DNA from 4 places in the Cyanobium sp. Candia 9D4 genome. Region 2 is predicted to be linked to each of the others. Evidence: predicted binding sites of a transcription regulator. Region 2 holds the regulator's gene; each other region holds the start of a gene.
The links. Region 2 encodes NtcA, which controls nitrogen genes in cyanobacteria. Its sites were predicted from a motif close to GTANCNNNNGNTAC; they were not measured.
Positions count from the first base shown of each region.

Region 1: KBZ08_RS10590 (P-II family nitrogen regulator) is a predicted target of NtcA. The motif match lies at 1,803-1,816, and genes of this name have one in related genera.
Region 3: urtA (urea ABC transporter substrate-binding protein) is a predicted target of NtcA. The motif match lies at 2,287-2,300, and genes of this name have one in related genera.
Region 4: fmdA (formamidase) is a predicted target of NtcA. The motif match lies at 1,657-1,670, and genes of this name have one in related genera.

Region 1 covers NZ_JAGQCK010000004.1:78,504-82,408, reverse strand. The annotation lists gene KBZ08_RS10600 (cytochrome c biogenesis protein ResB) at 1-1,281, shown strand, start outside; gene queF (preQ(1) synthase) at 1,283-1,699, opposite strand; gene KBZ08_RS10590 (P-II family nitrogen regulator) at 1,915-2,253, shown strand; gene KBZ08_RS10585 (TlyA family RNA methyltransferase) at 2,294-3,154, opposite strand; gene KBZ08_RS10580 (hypothetical protein) at 3,296-3,526, shown strand; gene purB (adenylosuccinate lyase) at 3,579-3,905, shown strand, end outside.
Region 2 covers NZ_JAGQCK010000010.1:10,021-13,925, reverse strand. The annotation lists gene KBZ08_RS14550 (DUF3146 family protein) at 1-90, shown strand, start outside; gene KBZ08_RS14545 (resolvase) at 92-538, opposite strand; gene KBZ08_RS14540 (DUF3084 domain-containing protein) at 535-1,788, opposite strand; gene ntcA (global nitrogen regulator NtcA) at 1,864-2,529, opposite strand; gene rph (ribonuclease PH) at 2,672-3,448, opposite strand; gene KBZ08_RS14525 (cob(I)yrinic acid a,c-diamide adenosyltransferase) at 3,613-3,905, shown strand, end outside.
Region 3 covers NZ_JAGQCK010000002.1:340,058-343,962, reverse strand. The annotation lists gene KBZ08_RS06280 (MlaD family protein) at 1-868, opposite strand, end outside; gene KBZ08_RS06275 (hypothetical protein) at 871-1,476, opposite strand; gene ureG (urease accessory protein UreG) at 1,542-2,156, shown strand; gene urtA (urea ABC transporter substrate-binding protein) at 2,379-3,674, shown strand; gene KBZ08_RS06260 (urea ABC transporter permease subunit UrtB) at 3,815-3,905, shown strand, end outside.
Region 4 covers NZ_JAGQCK010000002.1:332,251-336,155, reverse strand. The annotation lists gene KBZ08_RS06240 (FmdB family zinc ribbon protein) at 1-258, opposite strand, end outside; gene fmdA (formamidase) at 395-1,600, opposite strand; gene KBZ08_RS06230 (hypothetical protein) at 1,766-2,275, opposite strand; gene KBZ08_RS06225 (aminotransferase class IV) at 2,302-3,168, opposite strand; gene KBZ08_RS06220 (anthranilate synthase component I family protein) at 3,165-3,905, opposite strand, start outside.

The DNA.
Region 1 (3,905 bases), on a different contig from region 2:
CGCCTGGCCGCCTGGATCTCCGACCTGCGCCTGGCGATCGGCCTGCTGCTGGTCATCGCCATCGCCAGCGGCATCGGCACGGCCATTCCCCAGAAGGAGGAGGCCGGCTTCTACCACCAGCTCTACGACCCCACCCCCTGGCTGGGGGTGCTGGACGGCGACGGGGTGCTGCGCCTTCAGCTGGATCATGTGTATTCCAGTGGCTGGTTCCTGGCCCTGCTGGCCTGGCTGGGCCTGTCGCTGATCCTGTGCAGCTGGCGCCGCCAGTGGCCCGCCCTGCAGGCCTCGCTGCGCTGGATCGACTACCGCAGCCCCCGCCAGCTCAGCAAGCTGAGCGTGGCCGAAACCCTCGTCACCGCTCATCCCGTCGCCGGCCTGGAGCGGCTGGAGGCCGATCTGCGCGGCGCGGGCTGGCAGATCCAGCGCCAGGACGACCGCCTGGCGGCCCGCCGGGGGGTGCTCGGCCGGGTGGGTCCCCTGCTGGTCCATGCCGGCATGGTGGTGCTGATGGTGGGGGCCGCCTGGGGCGCCCTGGGGGGCCAGCGGCTGGAGCGCTTCCTGGCCCCGGGCCGGGAGCTGGAACTGCTTGACAGCCGCGGCAGCACCCAGGTGACCCTGGCCCTCGACGACTTCCGCATCCAGCGGGATCCCGCCGGCCGCCCGGAGCAGTTCTCCTCCAGCCTGCGGCTGATCTCCCCCAGCGACGACGCCCCCACCTCCGAAGCCGCCATCAGCGTCAACCACCCCCTGCGCTACCGGGGCATGACGCTGTATCAGGCCGACTGGTCCCTGGCCACGATCAGCCTGCAGCTGGGCCGCAGTCCGGTGCTGGAGCTGCCCCTGCAGACCTTCCCCCAGCTGGGCGACCAGCTCTGGGGGCTGGTGCTGCCCACCCGCCCCGATGGCACCGAGCCGGTGCTGCTGAGCCTCACCAGCGAACAGGGGCCGGTGCAGGTGTTCGGCCCCGATGGTGTGGCCCTGGCCCAGCTGGTGCCGGGCGGCGAGGCCCAGGAGGTGAAGGGGCTGCCGATCCGGGTGGCGAGCGTGCTGCCGGCCAGCGGCATCCTGTTCAAACGGGACCCCGGTGTGCCGCTCGTGTACACCGGCTTCGCCATCGCCCTGGCGGGCGGTGCCCTGAGCCTGGTGGCCACCCGCCAGCTGTGGGCCATCGCCGATGGGCCCGGCGGCCGGCTGCACGTGGCGGGCCTCTGCAACCGCAACCTCACGGCCTTCGCCGCCGAGCTGCCGGCGCTGCTGCAGCGGCTGGAACCCCAGCCCTGACTCAGCAGGGCCGGCGCTCGCCGTGGCTGACGCGCACCACGGTGTGCACGTTGCCGCGGGGATTGAAATCGGCCTCCAGCTGCATCCAGAGGGGATCGCAGGCGGCCACGAGGTCGTCAAGGATCCGGTTGGCCGCCTCCTCGTGGGAGATGGAGCGGTGGCGGTAGCTGTTGATGTAGAGCTTGAGCGCCTTGAGCTCCAGCACCCGGGGGCCGGGCTGGTACAGCAGCCGCAGGACGGCGAAATCGGGGTAGCCGGAGAAGGGGCAGGTGCAGGTGAACTCCGGCAGTTCGATGGACACCTCGTAGGCGCGACCCTCGCGGGGGTTGGCGAAGCAGACCAGCTGGGCCTCGGCGATGGCCCGCTCCCCGTACAGGGGGGTCACGGTCTGGGGCTGGTCGGCGACACCGGAAGCCATGGTGAGCAGGACAGGGAGACGGATTTTGACCGTACAGGAGCTGACCCATGGCGCGGAGGCCAGGCCAGGAGCCGCGGCCGCCCGTCAGCGGCCCGGAGCGGGCGTAGCAACCGTTACGACGACCCCGGCAAGGCTCGGCGGTAATGGAGCCGTCCCCCCTTCAGGCGGGGACTCTGAGAGACTCCAACCGTCGCCTTCCTGACCGCAGCACAGCCATGAAGAAAATCGAGGCCATCATCCGCCCCTTCAAGCTCGAGGACGTGAAGATCGCCCTTGTCAATGCGGGCATCGTCGGCATGACCGTGAGCGAGGTGCGCGGATTCGGCCGGCAGAAGGGGCAGGTGGAGCGCTATCGCGGTTCCGAATTCACGGTCGAATTCCTGCAGAAACTCAAGCTCGAGATCGTCGTCGACGACGACCGGGTGGCCACCGTGGTCCAGGCGGTGCAGGATGCCGCCCGCACCGGCGAGATCGGTGACGGCAAGATCTTCATCAGCACCGTGGATTCGGTGATCCGGATCCGCACCGGCGACCTCGACAGCGGCGCCATCTGAGCCCCCGCGCCTTCCCCCCCTGACCCTGGCCGCGGTCCCCTCAGGAGCCGGCCGGGGTCTCCTTCGTTGGCCTGTCCCTGGCCAGGGTGCCCGTCACCAGCGCCGCGATCCTGCCGGACCAGTCCGCGCCCTCCGCGGCGGCGGCTTCGCTGGCTGCGGCCGGCACCAGCCAGAGCAGGTATTCGTGGTTGCCGGCGGGCCCGGTGAGGGGCGAGGCCACCAGCCCCGCCGGGTGCCAGTCCAGTTCCTTCGCGGCGGCGATCACGCCGGCGATGGCGTCGGCATGGGCCGCCGGATCCCGCACCACGCCCCCCTTGCCCACCCGCTGGCGCCCCACCTCGAACTGGGGCTTGACCAGCAGCACCGCCTCCCCCGCCCTCAGCAGCAGGGCCCGCAGGGCCGGCAGCACCCGGGTGAGGGAAATGAACGACACATCGGCCACGGCCAGGTCGGGCCAGGCATCGCCCTCGCCGTAGAGCAGCTCCGGGGTGAGGTGGCGCAGGTTGGTGCGCTCCCGCAGCACCACCCGTTCATCGGTGCGCAGGCTCCAGGCGGTCTGGCCGTAGCCCACATCGATGCCGTACACCCGCACGGCCCCGTGCTGCAGCAGGCAGTCGGTGAAGCCGCCGGTGGAGATGCCGCCATCGAGGCACACCCGGCCCCGCACCTGGATCGGCAGGGCCGCCAGGGCCCCTTCCAGCTTCTCGCCCCCCCGGGAGACGAACCGGGGGGGCTGCTCCACCTCCAGGGGCAGGGTCTCGGCCACCTCGGTGCCGGGTTTGTCGAGCACCTCGCCGCCGCCGCGCACCCGGCCGGCGCGGATCAGCTGCTGGGCCTGCTGGCGGCTGGCCACCAGGCCGAGATCCACCAGCCGGCGATCGAGCCGCTGCTTACGGGCCATCCTGCATTTCGGCCATGGGTCCTGCCGCTCCACCGGCATGTTGTCACCGAACAGCGATCCAAACCGAACAAAAACCGATGGGCAGACGGTTCGGGGCGGAACAGTCGCAGGATGGCCCCAGTCTTCCCCCGGTTCCCTGCCATGGCTGGCCCAGGATCCACTGCTGCCCCGGGATCCAAGGCGTCCCCCGGCTCCAACGTGGTCGAGCTGCTCCATCCGGGAAGCTTCGTGCGGCTGCGGGACCATCCGGAGGATCTGCCCCCCTTCCAGCTGATCCGGCGCCGCGGCACCCGCTGCTGGGTGCGGCAGCAGGCCTGGGGGTCGATGGTGCACCTGGAGCTGCCCTACCGGCGCCTCACCGCCGCCGCCTGAGCCGGTGGGGGCGGCTCGATAGGTTGGGGGATCGTTCACCACCGCCCGGCCCTTGATCGAGCGTTACACCCTGCCCGAAATGGGCCGCCTCTGGAGCGAGGAAGCGAAGTTCCAGAGCTGGCTCGAGGTGGAGATCGCCGCCACCGCCGCCAACGTGGAGCTGGGCCGGGTGCCCGCCGAGGCGCTGGCCACCATCCGCGAGAAGGCGGCCTTCGAGGTGCCCCGCATCCTGGAGATCGAGGCGGAGGTGCGCCACGACGTCATCGCCTTCCTCACCAACGTCAACGAGCACGTCGGTGATGCGGGCCGCTACATCCACGTGGGCATGACCAGCTCCGACGTGCTGGACACCGGCCTGGCCCTGCAACTGAAGGCCTCG
Region 2 (3,905 bases):
CAGGACGCCCTGCTGCGCTTCCTGCTCAAGGCCGACTACCAGCTCGAACCCGGCGGCGACTACGTGTTCACGGTGCGGGCGTCGTTCTGATTCAGGGCCCCGCGGCCGCCAGGCACCGCGGCAGATCCCGCCCCAGCCGGCGCTCCAGCAGCAGCTGGGCCACCACGTCGTCGTAGTCGCGGGGGGGCTGGCGCAGGCCCAGGGGGAGGAGCCGCCGCCAGCCCCGGGCGGGGAACAGCTCCCAGTAGCGGCGCCGCGCCGCCAGGGTGGTGCCCCGCTCATCCACCAGCTCCACCGGCAGCAGGGGCTCCAGACGCCGCCGCCAGGGGCCGCTGCCGGTGCCATCGCCGATCACCACGGCAGCCAGGGCCTGCTGGCGGTGCCACTGCTCCAGCCGTTCCCAGGCCGCCTCCGGGGGCAGCACCAGGGCTTCACGGATCTCGCGGCGTTCGGGGTCGGTGAGCACCAGGCCGCACTTGCTGCGGCCGGGATCGAGGCCCGCCAGGGGGCCGGGGGCCCCCAGGGGTCCCGCGCTCACGGCCGCCCCGGCCGGGTGGCGCCGGCGCCGCCCGGCCGGAGCCAGCGCAGCTCCACGCTGATGGGGTCGGGGGTGTCGGCGTTCTGGAGGGCCACCGCCTCGAGATTGGCGGTCACGCCGGCGGGGCGTTCGCTGAGTTCCCGGGCCAGGGCGTTGATGCTGGCGGCATCGAACTGGAGGCCGTTGGCCAGGGTGCCCTGGCGCTGGACCTTGGCGAAGGCGGCGGCCAGCAGCAGGTTGAGGCGGCTGCGGACGGCTTCGGGATCGCGCACGTCGGGCTCGAGGGAGGTGCGGGAGAGCACCTCCCCCTGCTCGACCACCTGACGGTTGGGGCGCAGGTCTGGGAAGGCCAGCACCTGGGCCTCGCCCCGCAGCACGTTGGCGGCCGAGCGGATGCTGACCACCCAGGTGCCGGGGGTGGCGAGCAGCGATTCCAGCCGGGTGATGTCGCTGCGGGGCACCAGCAGGATCTGGCGGTTGGGGGGCTGGCCGGGCAGCAGCAGCTGGAAGGCGGCCCGGTTCGACTCCTGCAGCAGGGCATCGATCACCTGCTTGGCCTGGTCGGGGCGCTGCAGCTGCACCTTGGCGGTGGCCAGGGGCTGGCCGCTGGCGATCACCACGTCGCCGCGGCGCAGGGCGATGACGTTGGTCTCCAGGTCCTTGAGTTCCTTGGCGCCGGCGGCGATGCGGCGGCGGACGCTGGCCAGTTCGGCCTCGGTGCGGCGGATCTCGGCGTCCCGGCCCTGCACCTCCCGGCTGAGCCGGGCCCGCTCGGCCTCCAGCCGGGCGCGCTCCGCCTGCAGGGGCTGGAGTTCACGGCGCAGGGTGTCGACGCGGCGCTCGGCGGCCAGCAGCTGGTCGCGGGCGCGGCGCTGGCTGGCCAGGGCCTGGTCGCGGCGGCGCTCGGCGGTGATCAGATCGAGGCGGCTGCGCTCCAGTTCGCCCCGGGTGCGGGACAGTTCCCCTTCATTGCGCTTGAGGGCGGCGCGGCTGTCCCGCAGGCGGTCCTGGATCTGGTCGAGCTCGAAGAGCCCCACCCGCAGGCGCTCGCTCACCAGCAGCATCAGCCCCAGCGATACGGCACTGATCAGGCTGCCGGTGAGCACCGTGATGACCACGGCGGTCTTGCGGGGCCGCAGGTTGAACAGGCTGAGGCGCGCCTTGCCGACGCGGCTGCCGAGCCGGTCGCCCAGGGTGGAGAGCACTCCGCCGAGCACCAGGAGCGCGAGGATCAGCAGCCAACCCGACACCGTCTGCGCCTCGGTTTTGCGGTCCACCAAGTATCCCTGCTGGTGGCCTCGCGGCACCCGGCGGCGACCGCCCGATCAGCTGAACCGCTTGGCCAGGGCGATGGGATCGAAGACGGTGATCTTCTTGCGGTCGATCTGGACCAGGCCGTCGTTGCGCAGGTCGCCCAGCAGGCGGGTGATGGTGACGCGGGTGGAGCCGATCGCCTCGGCAATGGCCTGGTGGGAGAGGCGCAGGTCGATGGTGATGCCCTCGGTGCCGGGGACGCCGAAGTCGCGGCAGAGGACGAGCAGGAAGCTCACCAGCCGGGAGGACATGTCCCGGTGGGTGAGGGTCTCGATCATGGTCTCGGTCTGGAGGATGCGGGAGGAGAGGCCCTGGAGCAGCAGCAGGCCGACGCTGGCGTCCTGCTCGATGGCCCGCCGCACCGAGGTGGCCGGGGCCGTGACCATCTCGACCCGGGTGAAGGCGATGGCGTGATAGAAGCGGTCGGAGCGCTGGCCGGTGAGCAGGGAGAGCACCCCGAACAGGCTGTTCTCGCGCAGCAGGGCCACGGTGATCTCCTCGCCCGACTCGTAGACGCGCGAGAGGCGCACGGCACCGCGCCGCAGCAGGTAGACGCGCTCGGCCGGGTCGCCGGGGAAGAAGATCGTCTTGCCGCGCTCGATGGTCTCGACGCTGCTGCCGGCCAGGCCGCGGATCACGTCCAGCAGGGTGGTGGCCATGGTGCCGGGGGCGCCCATGGGGGTCACGGAGCCGGGGGATCCGCTGGATGGGCTGCTGGGGTAGCGGCTGAAGCCACGCGTAGCGCCGACCATCAAGGCGTGGCGATTGGTGATGAACCTATGGATCGGTCTGGCCGATCCATGTAGCCAATGACACTCTTTAGCCGGTCGTCCGTGCGGCTGCAACCACGCTGGGCCCGGCCGGCGCCCCAGCCAGGGCCTGGCGCTGGGCCTCCTGCAGGTCCCGCAGGCCCGGTTCGGCCAGATCCAGCAGGGCGTCGAGGCGGGAGCGGGAGAAGGGGGCGCCCTCGGCGGTGCCCTGGATCTCCAGCAGCCGGCCCTGCTCGTCCATCACCACGTTGAGGTCGACCTCGGCGCGGGAATCCTCGGAGTAGTCCAGATCCAGCAGGGCCCGGCCATCCACCAGGCCCACCGACACGGCCGACACCTGCTGGCGCAGGGGCGAGGCGGCCAGCACGCCCTGGTGCTGGAGGCGCTCCAGGGCGGCGGCCAGGGCGATCCAGGCGCCGGTGATCGAGGCGGTGCGGGTGCCGGCGTCGGCCTGGAGCACGTCGCAGTCGACCAGCAGGGTGCGCTCGCCGAGGGCCTCCAGGTCGAGGGCGGCCCGCAGGCTGCGGCCGATGAGGCGCTGGATCTCCTGGGTGCGGCCGGAGAGCTTCATCAGTTCGCGGCCCTGGCGGCTGGGGGTGGAGGCCGGCAGCAGGCGGTATTCGGCGCTGAGCCAGCCGCTGCCGGAGCCCTTGCGCCAGCGGGGCACCTCGGGATCGAGGCAGACGCTGCAGAGCACGCGGGTGCGGCCGGCGGCGAAGAGCACCGAGCTGAGGGCGAAGCCCATCGGGTCCCAGTCGACGGCCACCGGGCGCAGGGCATCGGCGGTGCGGCCGTCGTTGCGGGGGGCGTCGGCGGGAGTGGTCACGCGGCCTTTGGCGGAGCCGGGCCAGCGTAGGTGGCGCCGGTGGTACGTCTGTTCCCAGCCACTACCGATGGTGTGCCGGGCTGGCGAGGGCCGCTACATTCGGGAGGTGAGCGGCCGGGGCGATCCGTCCGGACCTTTCACACCAACGCTTCCGTGGGGTGTCCATGACCGCCAGCCTCATCGACCCCGGCCACCCCCGGCGCACGGCCGCCCCGGCGCGCACCGAGCCGCTGGCCCTGGTGCCGCCCCTGCGGCTGGTGAGCCAGCCGGAGGGGCTGCTGCAGATCCACACGGCGCCTTTCCGGGGCAGCTTCGCGGCGGTGTTCAGCCAGGCCCTGCGCAGCGCCGGGCTGGGCAGCCGGGTGCTGGTGAGCCAGTTCCTCAAGGGGGGCGTGGAGCAGGGGCCGGCGGGCAGCCTGCGGCTGTGCGGCCGGCTGGAGTGGCTGCGGCCGGGCAC
Region 3 (3,905 bases), on a different contig from region 2:
AGCGGTCCCGCTCGCGTCGGGGCTCCCCGGTCCGCTCGATCAGTTCGATCACCCAGCTCTCGTTGAGCGTCTTCACCAGGCGGTTGGTGGCGGTGGCCATGGTGGAGAGCTCGCGCAGGGTCTGGAGCAGCAGCGGCCGCGTCTGGGATTCGGTGCTCTCCAGCCGCCGGATCAGGGCGGACAGATCCGCGGCGGTGCCGTCAGCCCGGTCCTCCAGCCGCTCGGCCAGGGCGCGGGTAGCCCCCAGGGTGCGATTCAGTTCGCTGCTGCTGCGGCGGGTGTCCGCCTCCAGGCGCGTCGCCAGGCGACGGCTGGCGACCAGGGTGCGATCGAGCTCGTCGAGGCTGCGGGGCAGGCGGGTCTCCGCCAGGGTCAGGCCGCTGCTGACGGCCCGCTGCAGGGGGATGCGGCTGCTGGCCACCTCGGCGATCAGGTCGTCGATGTCGGGCCGGCTGGTGAAGACGAGCGTCTCGCCGTCGCCGATCGGGGGCTGGCCGATCGCCGCCGGGTCGGGGGTGATGGCGATGTAGTTGTCGCCCAGGAGCCCCAGCTGGGCCAGTTCGGCCCGGCTGCGGCGACCCACCATGGAGCGGTAGGGGTCCCGCAGCTCCAGTTCCACCAGCACCTGGGCATCGGGCTGCAGCACGATCCGGCGCACCTGGCCGACGGCGAACCCCGAGATGCGCACCGCCATGCCCGTCTGCAGGCCGGCGGCGTCGAGGGTGCGGAACTGCAGGCGGACGCTGGGCGCCAGCCAGTTGCCGGAGCGGGCGATCCCGAGCACGAACACCCCCAGCAGGGCCACCGCTCCGGCCAGGAAGACCAGGCTCTGGGGGCCGGGGCGCCGCGGCCTGGCGGAGGTGGACACGGTCAGGTTCCTCCCATGCGCAGGGGATCGACGACGATCGTCCAGAGCACATCGAGGCAGACCATCACCCCGATGCCCAGCCGCAGCGACCGGGCCATGCCCGAGGCCATCCCCACCTCGCCGGAGGCGCTGCGCCGGGCCTGCTGCAGGCAGATGGCGGCGCAGATCCCGCCATAGGCGGCCGCCCTGGCCAGGGCGGCCGCGAAGCGGGCCGGCTCCAGCTGGCCGATCAGGAAGCCCACCTCCGCCACCCCATCCCCCTGGTTGAGCATGAGGCTGGCGGTGATGATCACGGCCGCCATGAAATAGAGCAGCAGCACGACGCTCAGCAGGCCGCTGGCCAGCAGGTCGGGCCCCCAGGAGGCGGGGGGGCGACGGCCGCCCAGGAGCAGCGGGCCATCCCGCAGCAGCAGCAACAGGCTGACCAGCAGGGGAGCCAGAAACAGCAGGGCCCGCACCGCCAGCAGTTCGATCGTCACCCTGGAGAGCTGCTGCAGGGGACTGCGCAGCAGCTCGATGAACCCCAGGCAGACCACCACCCCCGTGCCCATGACGGAGGCGACGAGTCGGGCATCCAGACGCTCGAAGCGACGGATCAGCGTCGGCATCGGTCCGTCACTCACCGCAGCCCTCGGCGCTGGCGTCAGGATGGCACCCATCCTGGACCGGGGCGATGGGCAGCAAACTGAGGGTCGGCGTGGCCGGTCCGGTGGGATCAGGCAAGACGGCCCTGGTCGACGCGCTCTGCCGGCGGCTGCGGCAGCGGCTGCAGCTGGCGGTGGTCACCAACGACATCTACACCCAGGAGGACGCCCAGTTCCTCACCCGTGCCGGCTCCCTGGCCCCCGAGCGGATCCGGGGCGTGGAGACCGGCGGCTGCCCCCACACCGCCATCCGGGAGGACTGCTCGATCAACCGGGCGGCCGTCCAGGAACTGGAGGAGGCCTTCCCGGACCTCGACCTGGTGCTGGTGGAGAGCGGCGGCGACAACCTGGCGGCCAGCTTCAGCCCGGAGCTGGTGGATCTGTGCATCTACGTGATCGACGTGGCCGCCGGGGACAAGATCCCCCGCAAGGGGGGGCCCGGCATCACCCGCTCCGACCTGCTGGTCATCAACAAGATCGACCTGGCCCCCATGGTCGGGGCCAGCCTGGCCGTGATGGAGAGCGACACCGAACGCATGCGCGGCGGTCGCCCCTGGTGCTTCACAAATCTGCGCAGCGGCGAAGGCCTCGATCGGGTCGAAAGCTTCCTGCTGCGGCAGCTGCCTGAACCGGCAGCCGCCTGAGTCGAGCACGCGATCAAGGATTCTGGTATTCGCCTTTCAGGCGTTGATCAGAAAAACCGTAGGTAATGCAACATATCGACAGGTCTGCGACGTTCAAATCCTCACTCCGGCGGGCCCTGGGCGGCTTTCTGTCTCATTGGATACCGGGGGTAACCACGTCCTTCCGTACCTTTCCCTTTGCCGTCGGTTACGGCGACTACAATTCATCTTGAACAGGCATCAATGTCTCTGCATCTTTCAAGGCGACTGGCAGCTGCAATCGCCGCAACTGCCGTGAGCGTAACCCTCGTCTCCTGCGGGGGCGAGTCCGGGTCCGGCGGCAATTTTGACGGTGAAGTGAAGGTCGGCATCCTTCACTCTCTCAGCGGCACCATGGCCATCTCCGAAACGACTTTGAAAGAAGTCGAAGAGATGGCGATCAAGGAAATCAATGACGCCGGCGGCGTCAAAGTCGGCGGCAAGTCCTACAAGATCGTTGCCGTTTCCGAAGATGGCGCCTCCGACTGGCCCACCTTCGCCGAGAAAGCCCAGAAACTGATCGACTCCGACAAGGTCGCCGTCGTCTTCGGTGGTTGGACCTCCGCCAGCCGCAAAGCGATGCTGCCGGTCTTCGAGTCGAAGAACCACATCCTCTTCTACCCGATTCAGTACGAGGGTCAAGAGTGCTCGAAGAACATCTTCTACACCGGCGCTGTTCCGAACCAGCAGGCTGAGCCCGCGGTTCAGTGGCTGATGGATAAGTTCGGAGACAAGCTCGGCAAGAAGGTCTACCTGGTGGGCTCCGACTACGTGTATCCGCGTACGGCCAACACCATCATCAAGGAGCAGATGAAGGCCCTTGGCGGTGAGACCGTCGGCGAGGATTACATCCCCCTCGGCAACACCGAGGTGGCTCCGATCATCGCCAAGATCAAGAAAGCCTTCCCGGATGGCGGGATCATCATCAACACCTTGAACGGTGACTCCAACGTCGCCCTCTTCAAGCAGTTCAAGGCTTCGGGCATCGATCCGGCCAAGTACCCGATCATGTCGTTCTCCATCGCCGAGGAGGAGATCCGCCAGATCGGCCCCGAGTATACCACCGGCACCTACGCCGCGTGGAACTTCTTCATGAGCCTGGACACCCCGGCCTCCAAGAAGTTCACCTCCGACTTCCAGGCCATGTACGGGGCCGACCGCGTCACGGGTGACCCGGCCGAATCCGCCTACAACATGGTGTACCTCTGGAAGAACGCCGTCGAGAAGGCGGGCACCTTCGAGGATCTCGACAAGGTTCGTCAGAACATGATCGGGATCACCTTCGCCGCTCCCCAGGGCGAAATCAAGATGTTCCCCAACCACCACACCTCCGAGCGGGTGCTCATCGGCGAAGCGGAGCCCACCGGCCAGTTCAAGATCCTGTACGACAGCGTCAAGGCCATCCCCCCGATTCCCTGGAACCAGTTCGTTCCCGAGACCAAGGGCTTCACCTGCGACTGGACCCAGGATCGGCCTGACGCCGGCAAGTTCAAGATGTGATCACGGAGCCATCCGTGAGGGAATGAAAGTCGGGTGGTTCCTGCGGGAACCGCCCCCTTTCCGGTCCGCCACACCACCACGTTCGACCCGATCCAGCGTCGCCTCAGCAGCGCTGGATCTAACGTTCAACCTTCATTCCGTTGGAACTTTTCTTTTCTCAGATCCTCGATGGCCTCAGCATCGGGTCCGTGCTGCTGCTGGCAGCGACAGGCCTGGCCATCGTCTTCGGAT
Region 4 (3,905 bases), on a different contig from region 2:
GAGCATCCAGGGACGGGTGCCACTCTCCTTGAGCCGGGGCTTGCCGGTGGCTTCCCTGGTTTCCTTGCGAACCAGACGCGGTTCGGACTGCTCCTGCTTCAGTCGGAAAGGGCCGCTCAGGGACATGACCGGTGTGAACACACGGAGGCCTTCGGCGCTGCAGCTCGGGCAGTTGGTTTCCTTGTGGCGCTCATCGATGCTGCGCCAGACCTCATAGTTGTCGCAGCCGTTGCTGCAGCTGTATTCGTAGACAGGCATCGCAAGACGAGGGGAACGACAGGGAGGAAAGAGAGGGCCGCCAGGAACACAGGCAGGCCCGAACAGTGGCAGACAAGAACAGTGGCAGACAAGAAAAAGGGGCCTGGTATCCAGGCCCCTCCCGCCAGCCTGCTGATCAGCAGGGGAGGATGTCCTTGTCGAAGATCCCCGTGGGGATGGCCAGGGTGCAGCAGGCGTTGGGGATGTCGACGATGCCGCTGATCCTGCCTTCCACCGGCGCACAGCTCAGCAGCAGGTAGGCCTGCTCACCGGTGTAGCCGAACTTCTTGAGGTACTCGATGGCGTTGAGGCAGGCACGCCGGTAGGCGATGTGGACGTCCATGTAGTACTGCTTGCCCTCGAACTCATCCACGGAGATGCCTTCGAACACCAGGTAGTCGGTGTAGTGGGGCTCCACCGGGCTGGTCTTGAACATGGGGTTGACCATGCCGTACTTCGCCATGCCGCCCTTGATGATCTCGACGTGGAGGTCTAGATAGCCGGACATCTCAATGGCGCCGCAGAAGGAGATTTCCCCATCCCCCTGGGAGAAGTGGATGTCGCCCATCGAGAGCTTGGCCCCTTCGACATAGACCGGGAAATAGATCCGGGTGCCCTTGGTGAGGTTCTTGATGTCGCAGTTGCCGCCGTGCTCGCGGGGCGGCACCGTGCGTGCGGCCTCGTTGGCCACCCGCTCGAACTCGCTGCCGGGGAGGGTGCCGAGGATGGCGCTGTTGGGGTTGGGCAGGGCCGCCAGCACGGGCTCGCTGCCGGAGAGGCCGGCGCCGTAGGTGCGGCGGTCGGGGGCGGTCTTCACCAGCTCCGTTTCACGACGGTTCCACTCGTTGAGCAGCTCGTGGGAGGGGGCGCAGCCGATCAGGCCCGGGTGGGTGATGCCGGCGAAACGGACACCGGGAATGTGGCGGGAGGAGGTGTAGATGCCTTCGAGATCCCAGATGGCCTTGGCGGCCTTGGGGTAGTGATCGGTGAGGAATCCGCCACCGTTCTCCTTGGCGAAGATGCCCGTGAAGCCCCACTCATCCCCCTGCAGGGCACCGACATCGAGAATGTCGACCACCAGGATGTCGCCGGGCTGGGCACCGTTGACCCAGATCGGGCCGCTGAGGACGTGAACGACCTCGAGATTCACATCCTCGATGTCCTTGGGGTCGTCATTGTTCTTGATCTGACCATCGGTCCAGTCCTTGCATTCGATCCGGAACACGTCGCCAGGGTTCACCGAGGCCACGGCAGGGATTTCCGGGTGCCAGCGGTTGTGCCCGGGCATGTCCTGTTGATCCATCGGCTTGGTGAGATCAACGGAGAAGAGTGTTTTGGGCATCGAAGAACCGAGGCGCAATTTCCCATCCATCCAAAAGGATGACCTGCGGCCCGAAAGTGTCGATTGCTACAGGACATTGGGGCCCTGTGTCCGCTCCAGGGAACGGGATCAAGAATCATTCTCACATCCAGGAGACCTTTCTCCCTCCCCTCGACCACCGGGGGATCAGGTGTCGTCGAAATCCCCTTTGCGGCAGAGATTATCCTTCAATCGGGCTACCCAGACACTGGGATCCAGCTTGCCGACCTGCTCCGTGCGGCCATCAAAGTGGAACAGAAACTGCCAGCGATCCTTGACCGGAAATGTTCTCTTGGCGTTGAGATCACTGATCGGATCCCCATAGATATTGTCATACGATTGCCAGCCCGGCTCTCCCTTGACGCTGCAGATCGCCGTGGTTTCGTACAGCTGGCCCTTGGCATCGCCGCCACCTGAGGTGACCTTCACCACACCCTTGTGCAGCCCGTTGGCAACGCCCGGCTGGAACGCCCGCACCAGCTCCACCCGGCTCCCGTCCACCTGCACCAGCAGGTCGCCCGGCTTGGCGTCCTGAACGGCCACCTCCTTCGGGGTGGCGCCGCAACCGGCCAGGGCGAGTCCCGTGCCCGCGAGCAAGCCGGCCAGCAGTCCTGCCAGGTGCTTCCGGGACCCCAGGCCCCCCACAGCGTCGAACAACGTGATGGATCGATTCTGGCGCCAACCTATGACGACGCCAGCAGCCGTCTCCAGAGGCCATCAACCCCGGCGGGCAGGGGCAGATCGATGGCCCCGCAGCGCCGGATCGGGCGGCCGCCCAGGCTGTTGACCAGCAGGGCCGCCTCGCTCTCCAGCAGGTCCGCCACTGACAGCCGCTCCTCCCGCAGCAACCCCAGGGCCAGGCCGCGGCCCCGCATCACCCCCGGCAGACAGCCGCTCTCCAGGGGCGGGGTGACCCACGCGCCCCTGCGCCGCACCAGCAGGTTCGCGCTGGTGCCGCAGCACAGGTCGCCGCCGCTGCCGAGCAGCAGGGCGTCATCGGCCCCGGCGGCCCGGGCCTCCCGCAGGGCCTGGATGGCGCCGCCGTAGGCGAAGGTCTTGCAGCGGCTGACCAGGCTGGCGGCGTTGCGCCGCTCCACCCCACTGACGATCACCGCCACCGGCGTGGAGGCGGGCCTCCAGGGGCTCAGCTGCAGCCAGAAGCGGGGGCGGCCCTGGGGTTCGTCCGGCCCCGGCAGCGCCAGGCCCCGGCCGGCGCCGCTGCCCCGGCTCCAGTTGAGCCGCAGGGCCCCGCTGCCGGTGAGGCCACTGCGGGCCACCGCCTCGGCCAGCAGCGGCCGCACCCGGTCGGCCCCGGGGGGTGGCGCCAGGCCCAGGCTGGCGGCCGAGACGCGCCAGCGCTCCAGGTGCTCCGCCAGCAGCCGGGGCGTCCCCCCTTCGATCAGCACCGTTTCAAAGAGACCATCAGCCAGCAGCAGGCCGCGGTCGTTCAGGGGCAGGCAGAGCCGGTCCGGATCGCCCCAGGTTCCCTCCGGCGTCGGCCCGTCGATCCAGGCGATGGCCGTGCCGGCCGGAGCTGGGCCAGCGCTCATGCCAGGGCCTCCAGCAGCGGCTCGATCTTCCAGCCCATCTCCCGGGCCTCCCCCACGGGGTCGGAGTCGGCCACGATGCCGCCGCCGGCATGCAGCCGCAGGCGCCGATCCTTCTGCAGCAGGGTGCGGATCAGGATGCTGCTGTCGAAGCCGCCATCGGCTCCCAGGTGAAACAGGGAGCCGCAGTAGGGCCCCCGCGGCACCGGCTCCAGCTGGCTGAGGCGCCGGCAGGCCCGCACCTTGGGGGCGCCGGTGATCGAGCCCCCCGGCCAGCAGGCCCGCAGCAGGTCGACCAGGCCGCGCCCGGCGGCGAGCTGTCCCATCACCACCGAGGTGAGGTGGTGCACGTGGGCGTAGCTCTCCAGCCCCAGCAGCTGGGGCACATGCACCGAGCCGGGTACGCAGACCCGGCCCAGGTCGTTGCGCAGCAGGTCGACGATCATCACGTTCTCGGCCCGGTCCTTGGGGTCGCAGATCAGCTCGGCGGCGCGGGCGGCATCGGCGTCGGGGTCGGCGTGGCGGGGCCGGGTGCCCTTGATCGGGCGCGTCTCCACCCGGCCGTCGGGGTGCAGGCGCAGGAAGCGCTCCGGCGAGGCCGAGATCACCGCCTCCCCACCGGCGATGGCCAGGCCGGCGAAGGGGGCCGGGCCATGGCCCACCAGACGGAGGAACAGCGCCAGCGGATCGGGCGGCTCCTCCCGCAGGCTCTCGCAGCAGGCGGTGAGGTTGGCCTGGAA